One region of the Ruminococcus sp. AF37-20 genome, then DNA from elsewhere that is predicted to be linked to it. Evidence: a T-box and tRNA genes for the amino acid it is inferred to sense, from the RefSeq annotation. Region 1 holds a T-box; the other holds one or more tRNA genes.
What was found. The T-box of region 1 lies ahead of tyrS (tyrosine--tRNA ligase). A T-box ahead of a tRNA ligase gene usually reads a tRNA of that ligase, here a tRNA-Tyr.
Positions count from the first base shown of each region.

Region 2: it has a tRNA-Tyr gene. The T-box ahead of tyrS (tyrosine--tRNA ligase) is inferred to sense a tRNA for this amino acid. The anticodon was not compared.

Region 1 covers NZ_QTVE01000002.1:133,806-148,701, reverse strand. Annotated here, with positions in the region: gene gpmI (2,3-bisphosphoglycerate-independent phosphoglycerate mutase) at 1-1,013, shown strand, start outside; gene DW015_RS01855 (HAMP domain-containing sensor histidine kinase) at 1,105-2,187, opposite strand; gene gap (type I glyceraldehyde-3-phosphate dehydrogenase) at 2,440-3,477, shown strand; gene DW015_RS01845 (carbohydrate-binding domain-containing protein) at 3,726-5,678, opposite strand; gene DW015_RS01840 (DUF4956 domain-containing protein) at 5,777-6,481, opposite strand; gene DW015_RS01835 (polyphosphate polymerase domain-containing protein) at 6,474-7,202, opposite strand; gene tyrS (tyrosine--tRNA ligase) at 7,403-8,620, opposite strand; T-box leader at 8,685-8,922, opposite strand; gene DW015_RS01825 (ABC transporter ATP-binding protein) at 9,243-10,982, shown strand; gene DW015_RS01820 (ABC transporter ATP-binding protein) at 10,975-12,741, shown strand; gene DW015_RS01815 (DUF5685 family protein) at 12,977-13,876, shown strand; gene DW015_RS01810 (DnaJ domain-containing protein) at 13,873-14,496, shown strand; gene DW015_RS01805 (hypothetical protein) at 14,503-14,896, shown strand, end outside.
Region 2 covers NZ_QTVE01000003.1:189,002-203,897, reverse strand. Annotated here, with positions in the region: gene DW015_RS03265 (hypothetical protein) at 1-152, opposite strand, end outside; gene DW015_RS03260 (hypothetical protein) at 172-444, opposite strand; gene DW015_RS13705 (YgdI/YgdR family lipoprotein) at 837-962, opposite strand; tRNA gene DW015_RS03255 (tRNA-Tyr) at 1,068-1,152, opposite strand; tRNA gene DW015_RS03250 (tRNA-Thr) at 1,174-1,249, opposite strand; tRNA gene DW015_RS03245 (tRNA-Pro) at 1,348-1,424, opposite strand; gene DW015_RS03240 (hypothetical protein) at 1,815-2,786, shown strand; gene DW015_RS03230 (substrate-binding domain-containing protein) at 3,264-4,133, shown strand; gene pstC (phosphate ABC transporter permease subunit PstC) at 4,340-5,176, shown strand; gene pstA (phosphate ABC transporter permease PstA) at 5,182-6,027, shown strand; gene pstB (phosphate ABC transporter ATP-binding protein PstB) at 6,031-6,786, shown strand; gene phoU (phosphate signaling complex protein PhoU) at 6,823-7,482, shown strand; gene DW015_RS03205 (Na/Pi cotransporter family protein) at 7,642-9,423, shown strand; gene DW015_RS03200 (response regulator transcription factor) at 9,442-10,119, shown strand; gene DW015_RS03195 (ATP-binding protein) at 10,147-11,877, shown strand; gene DW015_RS03190 (DUF4261 domain-containing protein) at 12,176-12,949, shown strand; gene DW015_RS03185 (MBOAT family O-acyltransferase) at 13,230-14,651, shown strand; gene DW015_RS03180 (DHHW family protein) at 14,666-14,896, shown strand, end outside.

The sequences.
Region 1 (14,896 bases):
TCAAGGAAATTGGTGTCGGCAAGATAGCAACAGTAATGGGACGTTACTATGCAATGGACAGAGATAACCGTTGGGAGCGTGTAGGCAAGGCTTATGACGCAATGGTATACGGCGAGGGCAATAAGGCTGATAACGCAGTTGACGCTATCAAGGCTTCCTATGCCGCTGACGTTACAGACGAGTTCGTTGTTCCTACAGTTATCGATGAGAACGGCAAGATATCCGCAAACGACAGCGTTATCTTCTTCAACTTCCGTCCTGACAGAGCAAGAGAGATAACAAGAACTCTCGTTGACGACGACTTCACAGGCTTTGAGAGAAGAAATGGCAGATTCCCACTTTACTATGTCTGCATGACACAGTATGACGCAACAATGCCAAACGTTGACGTTGCATTCAAACCAGCAAGCCTTGAAAATACTTTCGGCGAGTATATCGCAAAGAAGGGTCTTTCACAGCTTAGAATCGCTGAAACAGAGAAGTATGCACACGTTACATTCTTCTTCAACGGCGGTGTAGAAGCTCCTTTTGAGAACGAGGACAGAGCCCTCATCAATTCACCAAAGGTAGCAACATATGACCTCCAGCCTGAAATGAGCGCATATCTTGTTTGCGACGAAGTTCTCAAGAGAATAGAGTCTGACAAGTATGACGCAATTATCCTCAACTATGCAAACTGCGACATGGTAGGTCACACAGGCGTGTTCGACGCAGCCGTAGCAGCAGTAGAAGCAGTTGACGAGTGCGTAGGCAAAACGGTTGACGCAGTTCTTGCAAAAGGCGGTATAGCACTTATCACAGCAGACCACGGCAACGCAGATAAGATGATGGAAGACGACGGCTCTCCATTCACAGCCCACACAACCAACCTTGTACCTCTTATTATCGCAGGCGCAGGCAATGTTCTTATCAGAGAGGGCGGCGTGCTTGCTGACCTTTCACCAACAATGCTCAAACTCATGGGTCTTGAGCAGCCAAAGGAAATGACAGGTAAGTCTATCATCAAGGACTAATTTCCATAAAATAATCAAGGCAGTACCGAGAAAATCGGCACTGCCTTTTTTGTATCCCATCTATTCACTTGCTCTGTATATTGCCCAAACCCTATTTCAGCGGGTCAAGCCCCTTAGCCATTATGCAGTAGGTACTGCCGTATGGGTTCGGTATGGGTGGCATTCTGCTCACATGGAACTCTTTCGGCAAACCACGGCTGTCACATGGGAAACTCATGGTCACACAAGTGCCTTTGCCGATCTCGCTGCGATAACTTAGTTCACCGTCAAAACGGTCGCAAAAGCATTTTGCCAGTGCAAGCCCCAACGCCTCGCTGCTACTGTATTTCTGGAATGTACCAAATGGCGTGATAGCCGCCTGCCATACATCGTCTGTCATGCCGTTGCCGTTATCATTTACTGACAGTATTATCCTGTCGTCCTCAGTTTTTAGGATAAGCTCCACCTGCCGTTGTTCCTTGTCATTGTACATATATGCGTTCACAAGCAGATTTACAAGCACATTTTTAATAAGGCTTTTGTTTGTTTCAAAATAAATGCACGGGTCAATGGAGTATCTGAAAATACAGCCGTCCTCCTCAAGCAAATTGCCTTCTTCGTCGCACACCTCACCGCATATGTCTGACAGGCTCTGATATTCAGTTGTGAAATTGCCGCTGAAATATTTTGCAAGTTCTGTCATGTTCACCGTTGCGGAAAATGTCTTTAGTATACGAAGCCTTGCCTCATGGTCAAAATGCTCATATTCAGTGCCGGCTTTTGAAGAAAAGGATTTCTTTTGGCTGTCAAGCATCGCTAACATTTTAGAAAGCTCCATCCTTATGTTGCCGAGAAAATTCGATTTGAAGCGTAAATATCCAGACTTGTCCGAAAGACGTTCTATGTCCATGCAGGAGTAATAGTGTATGAGATAATTCGTTATAATGCCATTATCTCTCAGCGGTTCAAACCGCATTGCCGCCGAGTCAGCAAACCTGCCCTTATATTCAAAGGTAGCTGTCTTTTCAACAGGCAGAATGAAAGCGTTTTCCGGAGTATCGCATAAAGCAGAAATATCTATAACATCAGGCAGATCGCCATGATTTTTCCAAATGACATTAAGTTCAGCGTCAGTGAGGATAATGTTTTCCTCAGACTGAGCGTATATCTCTTTCACAGAAGATGTCAGTTCCACTTTGTTAGCCTGCCTTTCATAAAGATCTCATGTAAATATTATAACCTAAACTGTCGGGGTAGTCAATAAAAAATCATCAATATTTGATCACATTTTAAAGAATTTAGCAGTGCTTTGACGGATCAGGACGCAGGTGGCTTTGCGGTATTGCCTTAAAGAAAAAAAGTTCTAAGTTTTTTGTAAAAACACTTGCAATGTATAGAAAAATGTAGTATAATAAATACAGAAAAATTTTTAGGAGGTAAATTAATTATGGCAGTTAAAGTCGCAATTAATGGTTTTGGACGTATTGGACGTCTTGCATTCAGACAGATGTTTGGCGCAGAGGGCTACGAGGTAGTTGCAATCAACGACCTGACAAAGCCTTCAATGCTCGCTGATCTTCTTAAGTATGATACAGCTCAGGGCGGTTACTGTGGTAAGATCGGTGAGAACCTTCACACAGTATCAGCTGATGATGAGGCTAATACTATCACTGTTGACGGCAAGACTCTTACAATTTATAAGGAAGCAGACGCTTCTAAGCTCCCTTGGGGTGAGATCGGTGTAGACGTAGTTCTCGAGTGCACAGGTTTCTACTGCTCAAAGGCAAAGAGCCAGGCTCATATCGACGCTGGCGCTAAGAAGGTAGTTATCTCAGCTCCTGCAGGCAGCGATCTTAAGACGATCGTATTCTCAGTAAACGAGAAGACACTTACAGCTGACGATACAATCATTTCAGCTGCATCTTGCACAACAAACTGTCTTGCTCCTATGGCTAATGCTCTTAACAAGTATGCTCCTATCCAGAGCGGTATCATGAGCACTATCCATGCTTACACAGGCGACCAGATGATCCTCGACGGTCCTCACAGAAAGGGTGACCTGAGAAGAGCAAGAGCTGGTGCTGCAAACATCGTTCCTAACTCAACAGGTGCTGCAAAGGCTATCGGTCTTGTAATCCCAGAGCTTAACGGCAAGCTCATCGGTTCTGCACAGAGAGTTCCAGTTCCAACAGGTTCAACAACAATCCTTACAGCAGTTGTAAAGGGTGCTGACGTAACAGTTGAAGGCATCAACGCTGCTATGAAGGCTGCATCTTCTGAGTCATTTGGCTACAACGAGGATCCAATCGTTTCTTCTGACGTTATCGGCATGAGATTTGGTTCACTCTTCGATGCTACTCAGACAATGGTATCTAAGATCGCTGATGACCTCTATGAGGTACAGGTAGTTTCTTGGTACGACAACGAGAACTCTTACACATCACAGATGGTAAGAACAATCAAGTACTTTGCTGAGCTTGCATAATCTGCACAACCAAAACTAAATTGCTTACTAAAGACCGCTTCATCATGAGGCGGTCTTTTTTGCGTATGGATACAACAAAGGTGAGCAAAAACTGGCGAACACTGTTCGTCCATACGATTTATATTACACAAATGTAGGGGAGCAGCGCAATTTTTGCTTTGCAAAAATACGACGTCCCGCATACTATGAACGATAAATCAGCCAAATAAAAAAGGACGAACCCCAAGCTCGTCCTTTTTTCGTTTATATCAGAAACCACGTCCTCCGCCATGACCTTTGCCAAAGCTCTTTCCCGAGGAGTTAGAAGTAACAATGCCGTCAATAGTCACGGTTTCCGACTGCGACCCTGCCGTAATGGTGTAGGTTTCGCCTTCCTTCAGGTCAGTGCTTGTGAATACAACGCTCTGCCAAGTCTTTGTAGGGGTAAAGCTTAAGATCTCCTTGCCGTCACTGTCAGTGATAGTCAGTTTTTCGTTTGCTGAAACTGTCGAACCAAGATCGTGCAGAACACTGTATTGTGTGGAGTTGTCACCGAAGCCTTCTTCCATTCCAACTGCACCACAGGCGATGAGCGTTCCCCCTGTTACAGTTGCAGTGCCGTTGTAGTCAAGTGCGCCGTTTCCACCGTTAGTAGGTCCGCAAACGCAAACTGTACCGCCTGCCATTGTGAAATTGCCATTTGAGTCAAGTCCGTCGCCGTCAGCGTCAATGGTTACAGTTCCTCCGTTGATGTTAAGTTCAACACCTTCTTGTGCCGAGAATTGGTCAGCCCCCATTCTGTCTGTTGATCCAGTATCGCTTCCGCCTGCGCAGTTTATTCCGTCATCGCTCGCTGTTACTGATATGGTGCCGCCGTCTATTGTCACGATAGATCCCTCGATACCCTCGTAGCTCTTTGGGATGTCTACAGTGCCATCGGATATGGTCAGGTTTCCGCTAGCGTGCATACCGTCATCACCTGACGCCGCAGAAATATTTCCTCCTGTTACCACAATGTTTCCATTGCTGTGTACAGAATCATCTGCCGAGTCTATCTTGAACTCGCCGCCGCTTATGTTTACCTCGCTGCCTGCTTTTAACGCCTTTGCAGATGTTGATGTGCTGTCCGTTGTATCTGTGCTGTCGCTGTCTGTAGTAGTGTTAGCCGCAGCCTCGATAGTCAGCCCTGTGTTGTCAGCCGTAGGCATTGTAGGAGGGTCATCGCCCATGCCGTTTCTGTTATCGTCAGGTCTGCCCATTCCGCCGTTCGGACCACCGCCGCCGTTTCCCATGTTGTTATGCCAATCGCTGTTTGGTGTGCCGTCAGACTTCATAGAAGCGTTTGCACTTCCACCGCCTGTGGTGATGTCAAAGCTTCCGTCCTCGATAGAAAGCACGGTTTCCGCCTCGAATGCGTCATTGTTTGCGACTACTGTGAAGCTTCCCCCTGTCACGCTTATAAAGCCTTTGTCAGAAGCCTCTGTGTTAGTGGATTTTATGCCGTTCGTGCCTGCGGAAATGTTGAATGTTCCGCCAGATATCTTAATGCTGTCCTTGCCCTCCATAGCGGTTGAAGCCGAGGTCACATTGATATTTCCGTCAGTGATAACAAGATCGTCTTTTGAAACTATGCCGTGCTTGTAGTTTGCATTCACAGTAAGTGTACCGCTGCCGTTTATAGTAAGGTCGGCTTTGGAGAAAATAGCACCGTCTGTGTTGCTGTCATCTTCTCCTAAAGAGTAGCTTGCACTGTCCGTCAAAACGTTCTCTGTGCCGTCCTCCAGCACGATATAAACTTTTTTAGCTTTGCTCACGAGCAGGGGAGCGTTGTCAGCACAAGTTATGTCAACTCCATTGAAAATAAGCTTTATTTCAGCCGTCTTGTCTGCTGAAACGATTATCCTGCCGTTGGTCGCCGTGCCTGAAAGAATGTAAGTTCCTGCCTGCGAAATGGTAACAGTTTCCCCCTCAGCGGTCGCACCCTCACCGTCTATAGCCGCACTGCCATCAGCAAATGTAATCCCTACTGAGCTTTCCTCGTCATATCCAACGTCAATGTCCTCTGCCGCAATGCTTGCGTCAATGTCAGACTTTGCCGCCTGCGAAGCGCTGCTTGCGGTCTGTGAAGAATTTGCACTCTCTGAACAGCCTGAAAAAGCAGTTACCGTGATAAAAAACGCCGCCGTGATAGCTGCCATCTTTTTAGTGTCCGAAATTTTCATGAAAAATACCCCCTTGTATGGTAAAAAAGGTTGAAAAAAACCGCACAAGACCGCTTTAGCCTTGTGCGGTTTTGCTTATGGATACTTTTGTTATTTTGTCAGAATGATTGTTCATCAATGTCTGCTGCCACTGCACACATTATCTCAAGGTTGCCGTTTCTGCATCTAAGTTCGTCAATAAGCTGCTTTTCGTTAGCGTCACCCTTTAGCTCTATGCGGTATCTCAGCTTGAAAAGGCTTCCCATATTTGTGGTCTTTACCGAAACAAGCTCACATTCTGAAAGATACTTTTCAAATATATCGTCAAATACCTCAGTGTAATCAAGGCTTTCAGGGATAGTGATACTAAGCTCCTTGTGACCCGACTTCTTTTTGCCAATAGGCAGAAGCGTGTAAATAATGTTCAGCAGGCTCACGCACACAGCAAGCATAAGAGCCAACGCAAGGTGGTTCGTTCCTGTTGCAAGACCCACCGCCATTGAAAGGAATATAGCGCATATGTCCATGGCACTTCCCGGTACAGAACGGAATCTTACCAAGCTGAATGCACCCATAACAGCCACACCGGTACCGATGTTTCCGTTTACAAGCATTATCACTACCTGTACTATCACAGGCAGCAAAGCAAGCGTCATCATAAAGCTCTTTGTTTTTTTCTGCCTGAAGTTGAATGCAAACGCTATTATAAGACCAAGCACCAACGAAGCCGCAGTGCAGAAAATAAATTCGTTTGTAGTTATCGCCGCCACGGTCGTTTCAGTGGTGGTCACAGTAGTAGCCGCAAGAGTAGTTGAATTAAGCACAGCTTATCACCTTACCTTTATGTATTTTTTCAGAAAATTCATTAAGATACGCAGTTCCGTATTTTGAGAATGACACAGGGTATATCTCCAGTTCGTCAAGTATAGCCGATAGCCAAAGAGGCATAGCGTTCGGTATCTTTATCTCCATTACCCTCACGCCAGCAGGCAGAAGCTCTTTTCCCCAAATGCCCTTGTCAAGCTCCTTTTGCTCCTCACGGTAAAGAATGTGCGTGTCAAAGGTCAGCCTAAGGGACGTGTCTTCTGCACCGCAGTAAGCAAGCCTGTCATAACTTAGATACATTGCAGGAGCAATGCCCTCATAGAATTTGAGAAAATATTTCAGCTCGTTCTCTATCTGCGGATTTCTGTGAGGTATATCTCTGCCTGCAAAGAAGTCACGGGACTGTGCAAGGGTCATCTCGATACGCCTCTTGTAGACCACACCCTTGTATTTCTTTTTAAGCTCCACAAAGACCATGTCTTCATCATTAGGTACACCGTAGCTCCTCACTCTCAACTTTTCCTTGTAAACAGGCTTTTCAATGGAGCTTCTTACAAGCTGATGACTTGGTGTGTCATAATATATGTTGCAGATAGTGCTTTTGTAATATCTATCTCTGACAAAATGCCCTTCGAGTTTTTTTATAAGCATTTCATAAGTCGGTTCATCAACGATATATTTTTTCTCTATCCGTCTGAACACTTCCTGATTGCCATTCATATCCACGCCTCTTTTCGTGATTTTTTCGTATGCTTCGTGTAAACTTTCCTTTGATTAAAAGTATATATGAATAACTTTAAATATAGCTAAACCTTATATGTATTTTGTGTGAATGTTTATGAATATTGCAAAATACCATATATTTATGTACAAAAAACGGGTGAACTTCTGTCCACCCGTGGAAATTATTTTGCACTATATTATTCCGCAATAGCCTTGTGGAAGATCTTCTTACCCTTTTTGATAACAACAGGCTCAGAGAGATCAACAAGACCCTTAGGGTCAGTGAATTTCTCGCCATTCACCGCAATGCCGTTCTGAGTAACAAGACGTCTAGCCTCGCCGTTTGAAGGGCAAAGTCCGCATTTAACAAGAAGCGTAAGAATACCTATCTTGCCGTCAGTCAGGTCAGCCGCCGCAATAGTCGTGCTAGGCATGTCGTCGCTGTTTCCGCCGCCTGCAAAAATAGCCTTTGCCGCAGCGTCAGCCTTGTCAGCCTCCTCCTTGCCGTGAACAAGCTTTGTCAGCTCGTAAGCCAAAAGCTCCTTAGCCTTGTTGTATTCAGCACCCTCCATGTGCTTCTCCATTTCTTCTATCTCCTCGATAGGAACGAATGTGAGCATCTTCAGGCATTTGATGACGTCAGCGTCACCAACGTTTCTCCAATACTGATAGAACTCGTATGGAGAAGTCTTTTCAGGGTCGAGCCATACCGCACCCTTTTCTGTCTTGCCCATTTTCTTGCCCTCGGAGTTGAGCAGGAGAGTGATAGTCATTGCATAAGCGTCCTTGCCAAGCTTCTTTCTGATAAGCTCAGTACCTCCCAGCATATTAGCCCACTGATCGTCACCGCCGAACTGCATATTACAGCCGTAATCCTGGAAAAGTCTGTAGAAATCGTAGGACTGCATTATCATGTAGTTGAACTCAAGGAAGGTAAGACCCCTTTCCATTCTCTGCTTGTAGCACTCAAATGTAAGCATCTTGTTTACAGAGAAGCAAGCACCAACATCACGAAGTACGTCGATGTAGTTAAGGTCCATGAGCCAGTCAGCGTTGTTTACCACAAGAGCCTTGCCGTCAGAGAAATCAATGAAACGGCTCATCTGCTTTTTAAAGCAAGCAACGTTGTGCTCGATAGTTTCCTTTGTGAGCATCTTTCTCATGTCAGACTTGCCCGAAGGGTCGCCTATCATGCCTGTTCCGCCGCCCAGCAGAGCGATAGGCTTGTTGCCTGCCATTTGCAAACGTTTCATAAGGCAAAGTGCCATAAAGTGACCAACGTGGAGCGAATCAGCGGTCGGGTCAAAGCCGATGTAGAAAGTCGCCTTGCCGGCGTTGATAAGCTCCTTTATCTCCTCCTCATCAGTAAGCTGAGCGAGAAGACCTCTTCTTTTCAGTTCTTCAAATACTGTCATTTTTCATACCTCCGTATTATTTTTTTGCGGTACATAAATAAAAAACCCTCTGACAGAATATCTGTCAGAGGACGAATTATCGTGGTACCACCTCAGTTTATCGGGAAACTCCCGACCTTACAGGCTCAGCAGAAAGCGAAGCCATAGCACTGTAACGTGTGCAAACCGTTTCGCCTTACGCAAAAGCTTTCTCAGCGAACAGCTCAGGAATGTATTCACACTTTGTAGAAATGCTTTCTCACACCCACCGAAAGCTCTCTGAAATTTCGCAAAAGGCTACTTATTTCCGTCTTAGCATTTAAACCTATTGATATGACTATAGCACACTTTCACCCTTTTGTCAACCCCTTTTTTTAGAAGTGAGAAGTGAGGAATGAGGAGTGAGGAATGAAGGTATCGCCTGCGGCGATGATTATTGTAGGGGACGACGCCCTCGGCGTCCCGCTCTGAGGTGCGAGGCTTGAATTATCACAAACCATGCCGGTGTACAAAGACGGGCGAACTTTTTGCCCCTGCGTTATCCCCCCACTTTTTTAAAGAATTAACTTATTCGTCTACAAATGTACAAAAACATATGATATAATAAAATTTATATGATTTTATTTAGTTGGGAGATAGAAAAATGCTGAAGCTTTTTAGGTATCTGAAAAACTATAAAAAAGAAAGCATAATCGGTCCGCTGTTTAAGCTTATCGAAGCCTGCTTCGAGCTTGCAGTGCCACTCGTTATGGCTAATATCATTGACGTGGGCATAAAAAATCAAGATAAGCCCTACATCTATAAAATGGGTGGCGTGCTGATATTGCTTGCATTCTGCGGACTTGCGTGTTCACTGACCGCACAGTATTTCGCCGCAAAAGCGTCCCTAGGCTTTGGAACAGCCCTCAGACGTGACCTCTTCAAGCATATCAATTCACTGTCCTATGCGGAAATAGACAGCGTTGGAAGCCATACCCTCGTCACAAGAATGACAGCGGATATCAATACCGCTCAGCAGGGCGTGAATATCCTTCTTCGTCTGTTTCTTCGTTCGCCTTTTATCGTTTTAGGCTCAATCATAATGGCATTCTCTATCTCAGTGAAGCTTACTCTTATCTTCCTGATAATCGCACCTTGCCTTGCCTATGTTATCTACCTTATAATGCACATCACCATACCGCAGTATAAGAATATTCAGAAAAAGCTTGATAAAACTAACCTTATGACAAGCGAAACTCTCACAGGCGCAAGAGTTATCAGAGCATTTTCCCGTCAGAAAGACGAGGAGAAAGAGTTCGCCGATAATACCGAGGAGCTTAAACGTCAGCAGATTATCGCAGGAAGAATTTCCGCCCTTATGAACCCTGCCACATATGTCATTGTAAACTTCGCTATCATCGCTATCATATGGTTTGGTGGCAAAACGGTTTATACAGGCTTTATCTCACAGGGCGAAGTGATAGCCCTTGTAAACTATATGAACCAGATACTCTTAGCACTCCTTGCTATGGCGATACTCGTTACAAATATCACCAAAATGCAGGCTTCCGCTATCAGAATAAATGACGTTTTCGCTGTGGAGCCAAGTGTATCCGATAAGGATAATAAGCCTGTCGCAACTGACGGTAACGCTCCATGCGTTGAGTTCAGAAACTGTTTCTTCTCGTACGCATCAGCCGAAGCCGACTCCCTTTCGGATATAAGCTTCAAAGCCATGAAAGGCGAAACTATCGGTATAATCGGCGGTACAGGTTCAGGTAAAACATCGCTTATCAACCTTATCCCAAGATTTTATGACGTCCGTCAGGGCGAAGTCCTTGTTGACGGCGTTGACGTAAAGGAGTATCCATTCTCACAGCTCAGAGGCATGATAGGCATCGTCCCTCAGAAAGCCGTTCTCTTTAAGGGTACTATAAGACACAATATGCAGTGGCGTGATAAAAACGCCACTGATGAGGATATCTGGAACGCTCTTGATATCGCTCAGGCTAAGGACTTTGTTGAGAAAAAGCCTGATAAGCTTGACGAGATGATACTTCAGGAGGGCAAAAACCTCTCAGGCGGTCAGCGTCAAAGACTTACCATTGCAAGAGCATTGGTTGGTGATCCTGAGATACTCATTCTTGATGACTCAGCCTCCGCCCTTGACCTTGCCACAGATGCAAGACTAAGAAAAGCTATCCACGAAAAAACAAGCGGTATGACCGTTTTTATAGTTTCACAGAGAATCTCATCTATAAAAAGCGCCGATAAGATAATCGTTCTTGACGATGGCAAAATAGCAGGTATCGGCACTCATTCAGAGCTTTATAACGGCTGCGAGGTATATAAAGAAATATGCCTTTCACAGCTTTCAGAAAAGGAGGCGCAGGCAAATGGCTAAACAAAGCACAAAAAACAAGCTTGATACCTCAGCTCTCAGACCACTTCTCAAATACGCAAAACCGCATATGTGGCTGTTCATACTGTCCATGGTCTTTGCGGTCATAGCAGTTGCCACCACCCTTTATGCACCTATCCTCGTGGGCAACGCTGTTGACCTTATCGTAGAAATGGGCTTGGTTGATTTTGACGGCATCATTAATATAATAATAAAGCTTGGCGTAACAGTCACCGTCACAGGCATTGCCCAGTGGCTCATGTCCCTCTGCACAAATAAGATAACCTATTGTGTGGTAAGAGATATCCGAAACGATGCTTTCGCTAAGCTCCAAAAGCTACCGCTGTCATATATCGACTCCCACCCTCACGGTGATATAATCAGCCGTATAATCTCCGACTTGGAGCAGGTGTCAGACGGACTTCTCATGGGCTTTTCACAGCTCTTTACAGGTGTATGTACAATTTTCGGTACACTTGGTTTCATGCTCTCTATCAACGTGAAAATAACCCTTATCGTGGTTATCCTCACTCCGCTGTCTCTCTTTGTCGCAAGATTTATCGCCAAGAACACATTCAAGCTTTTCCACCAGCAATCAGTTGCAAGAGGCGACATGACCAGCCTTGTTGAGGAAATGACAGGCAATCAGAAGGTAGTAACAGCATTCGGCTATCAGGAAGAAGCCGAGGAGCAGTTTGAAGAAGTGAACCTGAAACTCCAGAAAGTTGGACTTAACGCCACATTCTTCTCCTCACTCACCAACCCTTGTACACGTTTTGTAAACAACCTCGTCTACATGGCTGTCGGTATCGTGGGCGCACTCTCTGTAATAAAAGGCGTGGGCTTCACAGTTGGTAACCTTAGCTGTTTTCTCACCTATGCAAATCAGTATACAAAGCCTTTCAATGAAATATCAGGCGTTATCACCGAGCTTCAAAGTGCATTCGCTTCTGCAAAGCGTGTCTTTGAGGTCATAGACGAAACAGAGGAGATACCTGACAGCTCTAACGCTACTGTTCTTACCTCCGTTGACGGCACATTAGACGTTGACAACGTGTCCTTTAGCTATGTGCCTGATGTGAAGCTTATCGAGAATTTTAACCTTCATGTAAAGAGCGGTCAGCGTACAGCTATCGTAGGACCAACAGGCTGCGGCAAGACCACCATGATAAACCTCCTTATGAGATTTTACGATACCGACAGCGGCGAGATACGCATAAGCGGCGAGCCTATAAAGGATTGTACCCGTGACTCCATGAGAAGTATGTACGGCATGGTCTTGCAGGAAACGTGGCTGAAAACAGGCACCATAAGAGAGAACCTCTGCTACGGAAAGCCTGACGCCACCGAGGAAGAAATGATAGCCGCCGCCAAGTCAGCCCATTGTCACGGCTTTATAAAGCGTCTGCCAAAGGGCTATGATACCGTTATCTCAGACAGCTACAGCACTATCTCCGCAGGACAGAAACAGCTTCTCTGTATCGCACGAGTAATGCTCTCTCTGCCGCCAATGCTCATTCTGGACGAAGCTACATCGTCTATAGATACACGTACGGAGATATTGGTACAGCGTGCCTTTGAGAAAATGATGCAGGGCAGAACGAGCTTTATAATCGCCCATAGACTTTCTACTATCAAGAATGCAGATACTATCATAGTAATGGATTCGGGACACATAGTAGAGCAGGGAAGTCATGATGAGCTTATGGCAAAGAACGGCTTCTATGCCGATCTCTATAACTCACAGTTTGCTGTGACCTGATCCCGGCGTTTGTTTATAAAAACCTGATATATGGGGCGGCCTTTGGTCGCCCTTTTGTATTTTGCCCTATTTTTTTATCCCGTCCGTCTTTTCGATTCCTCCATTACCCCACCCTTATTTTTATCATAAAAATTATTGACTTTTATCTTAAAATTGTTGTATAATGTTATATATTTCACGGGATATACACAATCGTGTTTTATAATGTATAGTAACGAAAACCTAAGGAGTGCCTATGTTCGGATATGTCCGCCCTTTCAAACCCTATATGCGAATGTTTGAATATGATATCTATAAAGCTGTCTACTGCGGACTCTGTAAGGATATGGGCAGACGCTATGGCTTTGTGACACGCTTTACCCTTAGTTACGATTTCGCATTTCTCTCCCTTATGGATTTCTCTGTGAGGGGAGTGAAGCTTGACGCAGAAAAGCAACGCTGTATCGCACACCCTCTTAAAAAGACCATGTGCGCAAAGTGTACCTGTAATCTTAAATATACGTCCTCAGCCGCCGTGATACTCACATATCATAAGCTCCGTGACGATATAGCCGATAAAGGGCTAAAAGGCAAGCTTGCCGCATTTGCACTTTTGCCTTTTTTCAAAAAGCCCTATAAGAAAGCGGCTCGCCTTTATCCAAATCTTGCCCCTGCCGTTGAAAACGCAATGGAATTGCAAAATAAAATAGAGCGTGAAAAAACAGCAGGCATAGACCTTGCCTGCGAGCCTACCGCACTTATGATGCAAGCCGTTGCAGGGAATCTTTGCACCGGGCAGGACGAGCGCCGACCTCTCCTTGAACGTTTCGGCTACCTCCTCGGCAGATTTATCTATATCTGCGACGCTCTTGACGACCTGCCCGACGACCACGAGAGTGAAAGCTACAATCCGCTCCTTGGAAAATTTCCACCTGCCGAGGGCATAAATGCGGAATATCTCAAAAAAGTTCACGCCTTTTGTGATGACAGCATAAACTTCACCCTGGGTGAAATGGCAGATATCTATGTGAAGCTCGATCTTAAAAGATATCGTGATATACTTGATAATATCGTGTATCTTGGACTTAAAAATGTCTATACTCAAATAAAGAGCGGAAAATTCCGCAATAACAGGAAAGGAAATAACGATCAATGATCTCCAAAGACCCTTACAAAATTTTAGGTGTATCCCCAACAGCTTCAGACGCTGAAATAAAATCAGCTTATAAAGAGCTTGTGAAAAAATATCACCCCGACCAGTATCAGGATAACCCCCTAGCTGACGTAGCTGAGGAGAAAATGTCCGAGATAAACGCTGCCTACGATCAGATCATGACTTCAAGACGTGGGGGAGGATACCAGTCCGCAGAAAGCGGCTATGACGGCTATGCCTCCTCACAGGGCTTTGACTCAGGCTATATCAGAAGCCTTATCCAAAGCGGAAGCTACACACAGGCAGATCAGATACTTGATAACGTGTCATCCTCCGAAAGAAATGCCGAGTGGTATTTCCTCAAAGGCACTATCTGCCACCGCAGAGGCTGGCTCAATGAGGCTTATAACAACTTCACAAGAGCCGTCCAGCTCGACCCAAATAACATGGAGTACCAAAGCGTGCTGGCACAAATGAACAGACAGCGAAGCGGCTATATGAGCGGCAACCCAACCCAAGGCTACCGAGCAGGCGGCATGAGCGGTCCTGACTGCTGTTCCTCCCTTTGCTGTGCAGACTGTTGCTGTGAAATGATGGGCGGCGACCTTATACCGTGCTGCTAAAGACCCATGAGAAATAAAATAGCTTTTCGAGTGGCACTTGGCGGCATATGCTCTGCTGTCTGCCTGCTTTTGATGTTTTCAAGCAGCTTTTTGCCCATGCTCGATTATACTATCCCTACCTTCGCAGGCTTTATGATGGTTGTGATGATAGTGGAGGTGGATAAAAACTGGGCGATAGCCACCTATTGCGCAGTGAGCCTGCTGAGCATTTTCGTGACCCCAAATTACGAAGCAACCCTGCTTTTTATATTGTTCATGGGGTATTATCCAATACTTAAATATTATCTCGACCAAAAGAAAAACCGCCTGTTGGTGTGGGCAATAAAGCTCGCTTTGTTCAATGTGGCGATAGTCATCTTCTTTTTGGCATTTCAGTATATCTTTACTTCGGTGGATATGC
Region 2 (14,896 bases), on a different contig from region 1:
CAAACATTTGCAGCACACTGATACGCATCTGCACAGTTCTCATCGAGTTTTATAGCTGATAAAGAAAGACTGAACGCCTCTTGTAATTGCCCATTATAAAAGGAAGTTTCCGCATTTGAAATTAATTCTGCAAGTTGATCTTTTTTGTCCATTGGCATCCAAATCATCCCCTTACGTAACATCGGTTTTTTTCAGTTCGTTTATTAGCTCTATATCATAATCATTTGGAGCATCACTGAATGCTTTTTCTGCTAAAGTGACAGCTTCTTTTGAAATCGTAACCTCATTAGCTAAAACGTTCTCCAAAAAATTTTCAAGAGCCACCCGTTTTTCTCCATATTTCGCCAGTTCTTCAGCATCTTCCACAAGAGCATTCACAAGAGAGTCGTCATGAAATTGCATAGAGATATTTTTGAAGAACATATCATATGCGTCTTTTACCATTTTAATCTCCTCTCATAATTAGCGATTAATAGGAAAGCCAGTTACTATCCCTTCACCGCCTGGTTCAACAATCACTCTAATATCTAAACTATAACACAAGATATGAAGTTTCGTCAATCCTTAATGAATTACGCAAAGAAATATGGAGTGAGCCGAGCGAGCAGAAAATACAATAAATCACGTTCATATATATATTTCTGGCTGAAACGCTGGGACGGAAGTGTGGAGTCCCTTGCAGTTAAATCACGCCGACCGCATCATCATCCCAATGAGCATACCAAGGAAGAAATAGATCTTATCAAAAGGTATCACAAACGGAACCCGACACTTGAGCTTCCCGAACTATGGCATCGTCTCAGGAAACAAGGGTATACACGCTGTCTTGAAAGTCTTTACAGGGTTATGAAAAAACTAGGAATGCTTCCGATAAAGTCCTCAGCATCATATTTAGACGAGCAGCCGGCAAGTGTAAGCGTGAAAATGACCGCCGCAAAAAGTATCAAAACGTGCTTTTTCATAAACTCTACCACCCTATGACATTCTGATCTTTTTCGATTATATCATACCATAGCCAAAACTGTCAAGATAAAACAAAAAAAGCCCGCAGAAGTCTGCGAGCTTTTTGGTGGGAGAAGGTGGATTCGAACCACCGAAGCTAGAAGCAACAGATTTACAGTCTGCCCCCTTTGGCCACTCGGGAATTCTCCCATATGAATGAAAACAAAATAATGGAGCTGGTGGACGGACTCGAACCCCCGACCTGCTGATTACAAATCAGCTGCTCTACCAACTGAGCTACACCAGCTTGTATTGCTTGATCTGTCGAACTGACGGTATCTATTATATCATATCTCCAAGCACTTGTCAAGCACTTTTTATTTTGTTTTCATTTTTTTTATAAAGTGGTCGAGGCGACAGGACTTGAACCTGCGGCATCTTGGTCCCAAACCAAGCACTCTACCAAACTGAGTTACGCCTCGTAGTTGACGTTGCACACGGTGGGGAAAAGTCTCCAGCCACGGAAAAGTTCCAAGCTTTGTGTGCCTTGAGCTTCATAGATGTTTCTGTGAAGCATTTGTCTGCGTCATCAGACAGCTTAATTATTATACTCCCCAATGCCCGTTTTGTCAATAGGTTTTTTATCACTTTGTATACTTGCACAATTACATCCTGCTTAAAAGCGATACAAATGTTATTCTTCAACAAATTATACCGTGATATCATACGAAAACATCAAAAATAATGTCCATAAAAGAGCCTTTTTTAAAAGAATGGTATAATTTGATGATATTTTGGTGAAACCTGTTGATTTTTAAAATGGTTTGTGTTATCATTATATTTAACAGATAATATTCGGGAGGAAAGTAAAAATGAAAACAAAGGAATGTCCTTTTTGCCACAAGGAAATATCCGAAGAAGCAATACTCTGTAAGTATTGCCATAACCTGCTTATAGACGAAAGCACTCCTGTTGCGCAAGACAGTAAGCAGGAGGAGCAGAATTTCACCTCTGCCGACGATGCCGACAGAACAAGAGTGTTCACAAAGCAGGAGGCACAGGAGTATGAAGAGAAAACAAGAGCCTTTACCGTGCCTAAACAGCCGGAAGAGCCTACAGAGTTTTTTTCCGCACCAATAGCTGATAGCCATGATAATAATGACGGCTATGAGAATTATCAGGATAATTATGATAATGGCGGTTATTCTGACGATGAAAACGATTATTCCGATGATGATACAGAGGATAACGATGACGCTTCCAGAAAGAAGCTCTTTGCAATTACTGCCACTATCACAGTGGGTATACTTGTGGTGGTCATTCTTGCTATAGTCGCAGGCTATAAGATCTTCGGCTTTGGCGGAACAAATAATAAGACCACTAATACCGCAAAGCCAAAAACAACTGTTTCCGCTGATGACGACAGTAAGGGAGGCGTGTTCGTCGATACCGAGAGCAGTGCAGTTTCTACCGACACAAATACCACTGCCTCACAGCCGGCTGACGAAAGCTCAACACCAGCCACCGAAACCTCTGCACCTGATACAGAAACAACGACAACTACCACAACAACTGCCTCAGATACAGAAACTACAACAACTACCACAACTACAGCAGACTCAAAGCCTGACGAAACTACAACAACTACATCAGCTGAGAGCGGAGATTCTGCAAAGGCTGTCGCCGCTATCACAGCTCAGATAGACGGCAAGGTGTCTTCATATGAATACAGAACTGAGGATGCAGGCTTCCTGTATTATTACTTCTTTACAGAAGACGGTCACGGCTACAGCGCCGCATATAATAAGGCAGACGGCTCAGTTGTTCTTGAACAGAACTACTGATTTTAAATAGAATATCACCGATTTTACAAAGTGCGTTTTCCTTGCGAGAACGCGCTTTTTTTGTATAAATATGGGCAACATTGCACAAGGATTGTGCGTAAGATGCGTAGTCAGATTTTTCGTTAGATTGTATAGAAACGACGCAGGAATACTTCCGTATTTCAAGGAGTTTCTGTGCAAGATAACGGAAAATCTGCAAGCAGATTGCGTACAAAGCCGCTAGGCGTGCCTTGTGCAATGTTGCCCAAAGGATTTTACATTGTGCATAGCAGTGTAAAGCCCGTTTTTGTGTGTAAATTCCTTTGCAAACATCTTACAATGACTTTACTTTACTTCGGTTACTGATTTTACAATGCTGATGTATCATAAGTATATCACCTGAATAGAAATAACATGAAGACCTGCACACAGGGTGCAGAGAGAAAAGGTGCAAATCAAAAAGCCCAAAGGGCAAGTATAAGAAAGAGGTTTTATATCATGAAAACAAGAACATCAAAACTGGCAGCGATCTTTACATCAGTTGCACTTGCAGCCACAATGCTCGCAAGCTGCGGAGGAAGCTCAGACAAGATCACAGTTATTTCCCGTGAAGACGGCTCAGGAACAAGAGGCGCATTCATAGAGCTGACTGGTATCGAAGAAAAAGATTCAAACGGCAACAAGACCGATAACACAAAGAAAGACGCCCTTATCTGTAAGTCAACAGACGTTGTACTTACTCAGGTGTCAGGAGATAAGAACGCTATCGGCTATATCTCATTCGGCTCACTGAACGATACAGTAAAGGCTCTTAAAGTAGAGGGCGTTGAGCCTTCAACAGCAACTATCGAAAGCGGTGATTATAAAATAGTAAGACCTTTCAATATCGCTGTTAAAGACGGACTTTCAGACGCCGCTCAGGACTTTGAGAACTATATCCTCAGCTCAGAGGGTCAGGATATCATCGAAAAGGCAGGCTACATAAAGATCGACAAGAGCGCAGCAGCTTACGCTTCAAACAACGCTTCCGGTAAGGTAGTAGTAAGCGGTTCATCATCAGTAACACCGGTTATGGAAAAGCTGGCAGAAGCATATCAGAAGGCAAACACAAACGTAACAGTAGACGTTCAGCAGTCAGACTCCTCAACAGGTATCAAGGACGCTATCAACGGCACATCTGATATCGGTATGGCTTCAAGAGATATCTCAGATGACGAGCTTTCACAGGGTATCAAGTCTGTAACTATCGCTCAGGACGCTATCGCAGTTATCGTAAATAAGGATAACGCAGTTGACGATATCTCAATGGACGAGATAAAGGCTATCTATACAGGCTCAAAGACAACATGGTCTGACGAAAGCAAATAAGCTATCAAGTTAATTCTCCATAAAGATTTGCACAAGACAAAACTTTGGGCGGCACAGCAAATTGTCGCCCCCTTTGTCTGAGCAAAAAAACAAGTGAAAATTTTTCAGAGGTGATAATTACGTTGACGGAAAACACAGCGGTGGCAGCGAATACAGCCGCTCAGAAGCCAACAGCAAAACAAAGTTCCCACCTGCTTGAGAAAGCAATGAAAGCATTGTTTTTCCTTTGCGCCTGCGTTTCAGTTGCGGCGGTAATAGTAATATGTATCTTCATGTTCGCTAAAGGCTGTCCTGCGATCGCCGAAATAGGCGTGGGAAACTTCCTCTTCGGCACAGACTGGAGCCCTAGAAACGTCCCTGCTTCATATGGTATCTTCCCTATGATAGTCGGCTCTCTCTACTGCACCGCAGGAGCAATAATTATCGGTGTGCCGATTGGACTTTTAACGGCTGTCTATATGGCAAAGTTCTGTCCTAAAAAGCTTTTCAAGTGGCTCATGCCTCCTATAAATCTTCTTGCAGGCATACCGTCCATTGTATACGGCTTTTTTGGCATGGTAGTTGTAGTTCCTATCATAAGAAACCTTTTCGGCGGAACAGGAAACAGCGTGCTTACAGTTTCCATTATCCTCGGTATCATGATACTTCCTACTATCGTGGGCATGAGCGTGAGCGCACTTAAAGCAGTTCCTGACAGTTACTACGAGGGCGCAGTCGCCCTTGGCGCAACACACGAAAGAGCAGTTGCAACAGTCGTTTTCCCTGCCGCAAAGTCAGGCATACTGGCAAGCGTTATCCTCGCAGTGGGCAGAGCAATAGGCGAAACAATGGCAGTCATCATGATAGCAGGAAACTCCACTATCATTCCCCACTCCCTTCTCGACAGCGTCCGTACCCTCACAGGCAATATCGTAATCGAAATGAGCTATGCTGAGGGACTTCACTATGACGCCCTTATCGGAACAGGCGTTGTGCTGTTCGTGTTCATTCTTCTTCTGAACCTTTGCTTTAACCTTGTCACAAACAGAAAGGATAAAGGGTGATAAAAATGTCAGACAGAATGAAAACCTATAAAACACACCCCATGTCATTGGTGTTTAATATCCTAACCAAAATAGCGGTCGTGCTTACCATAAGCGTGTTCGTTCTTATCGTGGGCTATGTGGTGATAAAGGGCGTTCCTTATCTGAAACCGTCCCTTTTCGCTAAGACCTATACCACCGAGAACGTGTCAATGCTCCCCGCTATCGTGAACACCTTTGAAATGCTTCTGGTGTCCCTGGCAATAGCCGCACCTCTGGGCATATTCTGCGCAATATATCTCGTTGAGTATGCAAAGAAAGGCAATAAATTCGTCAGAGTCATAAGACTTACTACAGAAACACTCTCAGGTATCCCATCCATCGTGTACGGACTTTTCGGAAATATGTTCTTTGTGCTTGCACTTAATTGGAAGCTCTCAATGCTCTCAGGAGCTTGCACATTGGCGATAATGGTGCTTCCACTGATAATCCGTTCTACTGAGGAAGCGCTGAAATCTGTAGACGACAGCTTTCGTGAGGGCAGCTACGGACTTGGCGCAGGAAAGCTCAGAACTATCTTCGTTATCGTTCTGCCTCCTGCCATAAGCGGTATCCTCTCAGGCGTTATCCTTGCAATGGGAAGAATTTTCGGCGAAACAGCCGCCCTTATCTATACCGCAGGAACTATCGCCAAGTATGCAGGTCTTACCGACTCAGGACGTACCCTTTCTATCCATATGTATTCACTTTCAAACGAGGGACTTTATATGAACGAAGCAAGCGCTACAGCAGTTGTTCTGCTGGCAGTAGTCCTGCTTCTTAACGGACTTGCGTCCCTTGTTGCCGGAAAGCTTTCCAAAGGAGGAAACTGATAAATGACACAGCCAAAACTGCAGGTGAAAAACTGCGATCTCTTTTACGGAGATTTTCAGGCTCTCAAAAACATAAACTTGTCCATAGCCGAAAAGGAAATAACCGCATTCATAGGCCCGTCTGGCTGCGGAAAATCCACTCTTCTTAAATCCCTCAACCGTATGAACGATCTCGTGGAGGGCTGTAAGATAACAGGGGATTTTACCCTTGACGGGGAGAATATCTATAAAGATATGGAAATAACCGAGCTTAGAAAGCGTGTGGGAATGGTTTTCCAGAAACCAAACCTCTTCCCGATGTCCATATATGATAATATCGCATACGGCCCAAGAACTCACGGCATAAAGAAAAAAGCCGACCTTGACGAGATAGTCGAAACAACTCTCCGTCAGGCTTCCGTGTGGGACGAAACAAAGGATAGACTTAAAAAGTCAGCCCTGGGTATGTCAGGCGGTCAGCAGCAGCGTATCTGTATCGCAAGAGCCCTCGCCGTAAAGCCGGAGGTGCTTCTTATGGACGAGCCTACATCAGCCCTTGACCCTATCTCCACTATCAAAATAGAGGAGCTTGCCACAGAGCTTAAAAAGAATTACACTATCGTTATCGTCACCCATAATATGCAGCAGGCGACCCGTATATCCGATAAAACAGCCTTTTTCCTACATGGCGAGATAGTCGAGTTCGACGAAACTCAGCGTATCTTCTCCAATCCTAAGGAACAGAAAACTCTCGAGTATATCACAGGACGTTTTGGATAAACGCTTTGGAAATATAGGTGAAAGGAAGAAATATCTATGCGTGCGAATTTTGACAATAAGCTCAGCGAGCTTAACAAAAAGCTGCTTTCTATGGCAGCAATGACAGAGCAGATAATCGCAATGTCAATAAAATCTCTTGAAGAGCAGGATACAAAGCTTGCCCGTGAAACGGTGGAGTTTGACGCCAAGATAAACGAGGCGGAGCGTGAGGTAGAGAGGATCTGTCTTAACCTGCTCTTGCAGCAGCAGCCTGTTTTTGCCGAGGATCTCAGACGTGTGTCCGCTGCACTTAAAATGATAACCGATATCGAGCGTGTTGGCGATCAGTCAGCAGATATTGCAGATCTGAATATCCGGCTTATAAAGAAAAAGCAGAAATGGGATCTTAGCGACATCAGTGAAATGGCAAGAGCCGCCACACAAATGGTGAACGACGCTATCGACGCCTATGTGAACGACGACGAGAACCTCGCCCGAAAGGTCATAAGCTCTGACGATAAAATAGACGAGCTTTTTGTAAAGACCAAGGATAAGATAATCGACGAGATAGCAGCCGATAAAGCAAACGGTGAAAAAGCTATAGATACCCTCATGGTGGCAAAATACTTCGAGCGTATCGGTGACCATGCGGTAAATATCGCAGAATGGGTGGTATTCTCCGTAACAGGCGTCCATAAAACAGAAAGGATCATGTAAAATATCATTATAAAAGGCGGAAATACCGCCTTTTTGCTCTTCTTGTACGATTTTACTCAGATTTTACTCAGCCTGATTTGTTATTTTACAATTATGTTGTATAATGTTCATTGTAAACATTGTAACAATAGTGTAAAATTATTATCAGGGAGTGTCAGTATGACGATTTTTAATGTTCTGACCCTTATAGGCGGTCTTGCAATGTTCCTTTACGGAATGAATGTAATGGGTAACGGGCTGGAAAAACTCGCAGGAGGAAAGCTTGAAAAAATATTTGAAAGGCTCACCTCAAACCCTATCAAGGCAATGTTGCTTGGACTTTCTGTAACAGCGGTCATTCAGTCCTCCTCAGCCACCACAGTAATGCTGGTGGGCTTTGTAAACGCAGGCATCATGAAGCTCCATTCCGCCATAGGCGTTATAATGGGCGCAAATATCGGTACTACCGTAACAGCGTGGATATTGTCTTTGTCAGGACTTAACGGCGACAGCTTTCTTATTAAAATGCTCAAGCCGTCCTCGTTCTCGCCTATCCTTGCGATAATAGGCGTTGCAATGCTGACGTTCTCCAAAAACGATAAGAAAAAGGATATCGCATCTATACTCGTAGGCTTTGCAGTGCTCATGTTCGGCATGGACTCAATGAGCGGTGCAGTCGCACCTCTTAAAGACGTTCCTGAGTTCGCAGAAGTGCTTCTCTGGTTCAAAAACCCTATTCTGGGCGTTCTTGCAGGCGCACTTCTTACCGCTGTCATTCAGTCCTCATCTGCTTCCGTTGGTATCCTTCAGGCTCTCTCAGCCACAGGTGCGATAACCTTCGGCTCAGCGCTTCCTATAATTTTAGGACAGAATATAGGTACTTGCGTAACAGCTCTGCTTTCATCAATAGGCACAAGCAAAAACGCAAAGCGTGTGGCAGTCGTACATCTCTATTTTAATATAATAGGAACAGTGCTTTTCCTGACAGTTTTCTATCTGCTCAACGCCTTTATCGGCTTCTCGTTCGTTGACGGAGTTGTGGGAGCAAAGGAGATAGCTATTGTGCATACTATATTCAACCTGTCAACATCTATCGTGCTTCTGCCATTTATCAAAGTCCTTGAAAAGCTTGCCTACCTCACTGTCAAAGACAAAGAGGGGGAGGGAAATAAGGACAATATCGAAGAGCAGTTCAAGCTTCTTGACGAAAGATTTCTCCAGTCACCGTCTTTTGCAGTTGAAAAGTGCAGAGAGCTTACAAACCGCATGGGCGAGATAGCAAAAGAAAGCATAGACATGGCAATGAGCATCTGCGTCGATAAGTACGATAAGGAAAAGGCAGAGCAGATAGCCGCAAATGAAGCAGCCGTCGACCTCTATGAGGATAGACTCGGCACATATCTTGTAAAGCTTTCGAGCCGAGATCTTTCTGCAAAGGATTCTCAGTCAGTTTCTACTATACTTCATGTTATAGGCGACTTTGAGCGTATCTCCGACCACGCCATGAATATGGTGTCCGTTGCCGAGGAAAAACAGCAGAAGGATCTGAATTTCACATCACAGGCAACAGCCGAAGTAAAAGTCATGTGCAGTGCCGTGAGAGATGTTTTGGATATCGCCATGGAAGCCTTTGAAAAGCACGATCTGGAGCTTGCCACAAGAGTTGAACCGCTTGAGGAAGTGGTGGATAAGATAAGAACAAAGCTTAAAAACCGCCATGTAAAAAGGCTTCAGACAGGCGAGTGTACCATAGAAATGGGCTTTGTGTTCTCCGACCTGCTCACAAATTTGGAAAGAGTTTCAGACCATTGCTCAAATATAGCGGTCTGTCTTATACAGGAAAACGACGAAAGCTTTGACGTCCACGAGTATGTTCAGATGCTTAAAAATTCAGGCGAGGGCTTTGACGGACAGGTCAAACGCTACAGCGAGAAATACGCTCTGCCTGCTAAAGAGTTTTAACGAAAAGGGGTAAGATCTATGGCACTTATATATTGTGTAGAAGACGATGACGGAATAAGAGAGCTTATATCCTGCGCACTTAAATCGGGCGGATATGAGGTGAAAGCATTTCCAAAAGCAAAACCGTTTTATGAAGAGATAAGAAACAAAGAGCCTTCGCTGGTGCTTCTTGATATAATGCTTCCTGACGAGGACGGCTATTCCATACTTTCAAAGCTCAAAAAAGACAGCCGCACTCAGGACGTTCCTGTTATAATGCTCACCGCAAAATCAAGCGAGCTTGATAAGGTGTCAGGGCTTGAAATGGGCGCAGACGACTATATAACAAAGCCGTTCGGCGTAATGGAACTGCTTTCAAGAATAAAAGCCGTTTTAAGACGTGCAGGCAAGCAGAATGCCGAAGCTGACGTAATAGAAGAACAGGGTGTATCCCTTGACGCTTCAAGACGTATCTGTACATATAACGGTCAGGAGGTCGTTTTGACATATAAGGAGTTTGAGCTTTTGATGTATCTCATGCGCCATAAGTCCATAGCCGTGAGCCGTGATAAGCTTATGGAAATGGTCTGGGGCTATGAGTTTGCAGGGGAAACAAGAACTGTTGATATGCACATCAAGACCCTTAGACAAAAGCTTGAAGCCGCAGGCTGTACGGATCTTATCAAAACAGTCCGTGGCATAGGCTACAAAATATAAAAATTCTCAGATAAGGAGGAACAGCATATGCAGAAAAAACTCTATAAAGTCATGACGATACTTGTTTCATGTACAGTGCTGTTTTTCCTTTTAGTAGCAGGCTCTCTTGGATATTCTACCTATCAGCGTTTCACTAAAAATGAGCTTAAATCCGCTGCAAAGCTCGTTGCCGCAGGAAACAATAAACCCTCAGAAATGGCTGATATTTTGGAAAGATCGGTAGAATATGATGTCCGTGTCACCTTCATCGACGCACAGGGCAATGTAAAATATGACTCTGAAGCAGATCCCGCCAAAATGGAAAACCACTCCGACCGTGAAGAGTTCAAAGAGGCCATGGCAAATGGCGAGGGCGAATCCACAAGATTTTCCAAAACTCTTGGATATACTACATATTATTATGCCATAAAGTATAACGGCGGCGTGCTGAGATTTTCTACAGATAAGGAAAACCTTGCAGGGGTGTTCCTTGCCTTTATACCAATGCTTGTGGTGTTCGCAGGAGGAATAATCTTTATCACCACCATAATCTCCATAAAGCTTTCAGAAAGCATGATAAAGCCGATAAATTCCCTTGTAAAACAGCTTGATCTGAGAAACGAGAATATCGGTCAGTTTGAAACGCCTTATGAAGAACTTGAACCTATCATAAAAAATGCAGACGTTCTTATGGGACGAATACATAAGAACATGAATAAAATAAAGGCAGAGAGAGAAAAAATATCACTTATCACTGAAAATATGGTTGAGGGCATGATACTTCTTGACGAGGACATGACAGTGCTTTCGGTAAATAAGAGCGCCTTGAAAATTCTCGGCAACAGCTTTGACCCTGCGGAGCATACCAAGATAGACCATATGACAAACGATCAGCAGATAATAGGTCTGCTTGAAGAAGCCAAGGAAAGCGGTGCAGCAAACGGTATCATCACAGAAAAAAGCCGTTTTTACCGTACCTTTGCAAATAAGGTCTACAGCGAAAATACCCTTGATTTTGGTATCATAATCTTCTTTGTTGACGTAACAGAGGAGATACAAAGCGAGCAGATACGCCGTGACTTCTCAGCCAACGTATCTCACGAGCTTAAAACTCCGCTTACCACCATAAAAGGCTTTGGCGAGCTTCTTGAAAACGGCATTTTCACCAAGGAAGAGGACGTGAAGAAATACGGCGGTATGATATATCGTGAAAGTGAAAGACTTTTGTATCTTATAAACGATATTATCAGGCTTTCCCAGATAGAGGAGCAGGAACACGTTTTAAACGATAAGATAGACCTGCTGAAAACCGCCCATGACGTAGAGGAGATACTCCGTCACAAGGCAGATAACAGAGAGGTCACAATGACCGTCGAGGGCGAACCTGTTCGGATATACGGCAATCAGAGCTACATCACAGAACTGTTTTTAAATCTCATGGACAACGCCATAAAGTACAATCGTGAGGGCGGAAGTCTTAAAGTAACGGTCGGCGCAGAGGACGGCAAAGCCGTGGCAGTGTTCAGCGACACAGGCATAGGTATATCCGACGAACATCAAAGCCGAATCTTTGAACGTTTTTACCGAGTTGATAAAAGCCGTTCAAAGCAGACAGGCGGCACAGGCTTAGGGCTTTCTATAGTAAAGCACATAGTCGCATATCACAGCGGTGAGATACAGCTTGAAAGCGAACTGGAAAAAGGCACGACCATAACAGTGAAGCTGCCTTTCAACGAGCCTGAAACACAGCAGGCTGAGGAAACAGCGGTAACAGAATAATAACCACGCCGTTCTGACGAGAAGTCGGAACGGCGTTTTTGTGCAGGTACATGGTATACAAATTATAAAGGGGAAGGGCGATAAAGAAAGGACAAAAAAACAAGCGGGCGACCAAAGGTCGCACCAGTATGTCGCAAAAGTGTTAAATCAACGGGCGAACGCTGTTTACCCCTACAAAAAAATCATCGCCGCAGGCGATACCATAATTCCTCATTCCTCATTTACCTCCCCCTGTTGCATTTTCTCCCTAAGTGTGCTATAATGACCTCAACAGACTTTATCTTATGGAGGTAACAAAATGTCAGAAGAAAACAAAAACGTTCAGGAAACCAAGGACGATAAAAAGGAAGGCAACGTCCTTGCAGGCTTCGTTCTCTACACAGACGCTAACATGGATTGGCTCAGATTTAAAAAGTTTCTGAAAGACGATTGGAACATCGTTCCGCAGGACGATGTAAAAGACAACGCTATGGTATTCAAGGTTGGCGATATGGTGGTCGCTTGCTCACTTATGCCTAATCCGGTTCCTAACAAGGAAGCTGAAAATGCGGCAAAGTATAACATTCTCTGGAAAGAGGGTGCAAACGAGGTCGCTAAGCATCAGGCGCACGTTATGCTCGCTGTAATGAATAAAACAAGCGCTGTTGAGCAGGCTATCCTCTTTGCAAAGGTGGCAAGCTCTCTGCTCAAGCTCGATAACGCTATCGGTATCTATAAAGACCCGACAGTTTATGAGAAGAATTTCTATGTGAACTTTGCTGAAACTATCAAAGACGGCGAGTATCCGATGCCTATTCTTATCTACACGGGTATGTATCTTGCTAAAACAGGTCTTTGCGCTTTCACATCAGGCATGAGATTTTTTGGATATGAGGAAATGGAGATAGTTGACTCTCCAAAACAGCCTAACGACCTGCTTGGATTTTTGCTTTCTATCTCCGAGTATGTGCTTTCTGAGGGCGTTGAGCTTAAAGACGGCGAAACTATCGGCTTCTCTGAGGAGCAAAAGCTCCCTATCACACTGTCAGACGGCGTGAGCGTTCCGGGTAAGACCCTGAAAATAAAGTATTGATAAATACTATCAATGTTATTGTAGGGGAGCGGTGCAATTTCTGCTTTGCAGAAATACGACGTCCCGTTTGTGGTTATTCATTCAATTTGTAAAGAATAAATTTTCATATTATTAGCCGTACAAATTGTGCGGCTTTTTTTGTGCATAACCGAAAAACTTTCCGCAGACCTCTGTTTTAATTGACTTTTAGTGTGTTCAGTGATATACTTAAATGTGTATCGCCTTTTGTCGGAATGAGCCGACTTTGGCAGTTTTATCAATTTTTGTTAGGAGTTTTGTTGTGGTATTTGCGGATCTTTTTTTCTTGTATTTCTTCCTGCCTGTGTGCCTGATATGCTATTTTATCACACGCAGTACAGCCATAAGAAATGCAGTGCTGGTGGTGTTTTCACTTATCTTTTACGCATGGGGCGAGCCTGTCTGGGTGAGTATCCTCATAGTTTCCTCCCTTGTGGACTACATAAATGGTCGGGTGATAGAAAAACACCCCGAAGGCTGGCAGGCAAAAGCGGCGCTTGCATGGTCGCTTGTCTTTAACCTTGGGGTGCTGTTCGGTTTCAAGTATACGGCGTTCTTTGTGGAAAATCTCAACAATTGGTTCGGTCTAGGCATACCGGTGCCTAATATCGTTTTGCCTATCGGTATCTCTTTCTATACGTTCCAGACTATTTCCTATACCGTCGATTGCTATTGGGGCAAGGTCAAGCCGCAGAAAAAATTCGGCAGATTTCTTTTGTATGTATCCATGTTCCCACAACTCGTTGCAGGACCTATCGTAAGATACTCCGTTATCGGCGAAGAGATAAACGAAAGAAAGACCACCGCCAAGGATATTTCCGACGGCTTTTCAAGAATAATCCTCGGACTTGGCAAAAAGGTCATAATCGCAAATAATCTCAGCACAGTTGTAACCGCCCTTTTCGGCTCTGCTTCAAACGGCTATGAAAATATAAAGACACTCTCTGTGACAGGCACATGGCTTGGCGCAATTCTTGTGGGCCTGTGGTATTATTTTGACTTCTCAGGCTATTCAGATATCGCTATCGGTCTTGGCAGGATATTCGGCTTCCACTTTGATGAGAACTTTAAATATCCTTTTATCTGCAAAACTATCTCAGAGTTCTGGCAGAGGTGGCATATCTCCCTTAGCTCATTTTTCAGAGATTATGTGCTTTATCTCCCTATCTTCGGCAAAAGAAGAAAATACGGCGGACTTTTCCTTGTATGGTTCTGCACAGGACTTTGGCACGGTGCAAGCTGGAACTTTGTTTTCTGGGGACTTTACTATGGAATGTTCATATTCTTTGAAATGCTCATAGGCAAAAAGCGCATGAAGAAAATGCCTGTACCCCTTGCACATATCTATACAAAGCTTGTTATTTTCATAGGCTTCGGAATATTCTATTTTGAGAACCTCGGCTCGCTGGGTATGTTCTTCAAGGCACTTGTTGGAGCAAATGGAAACAAGCTGACCGACACAGTTACACAGCACCTTTTCATGAACAATATCTGGCTTTTTGCAGTGGCAGTGCTTTTCACAATGCCTGTTATACCAAAGATCAAAGAAAAGGCGCTTTCTGCAAAGGGTACGGCTTGTCTTATGCAGTCAGCAGGTATCCTGTGCAATGCGGCGATACTTGTTCTCTCAAGCGTTCTGCTTGTGAACACAACAAACAATCCGTTCTTGTATTTCAGATTTTAGGCAGGTGAAAGAGTATGGCAAATAATAAAGATTTTGAAAAGGACTTCAAACTGCCTGATACAAAGGCTCTTTCAGAAGCCTATACAGAGTATCTTGACAGCGTTACTTTCGGTGGAAAGCCTATAGGCGGGGAAAAGAAAAAGCCTGAAGCTGTCAGCACGGCAAAGGTTGACGAAATAGAAAAAAGCTCCACTGTCCATGACGAGATAGTGGAAAAGATAGTCAGAAAAAACAAGGCTCTCAGC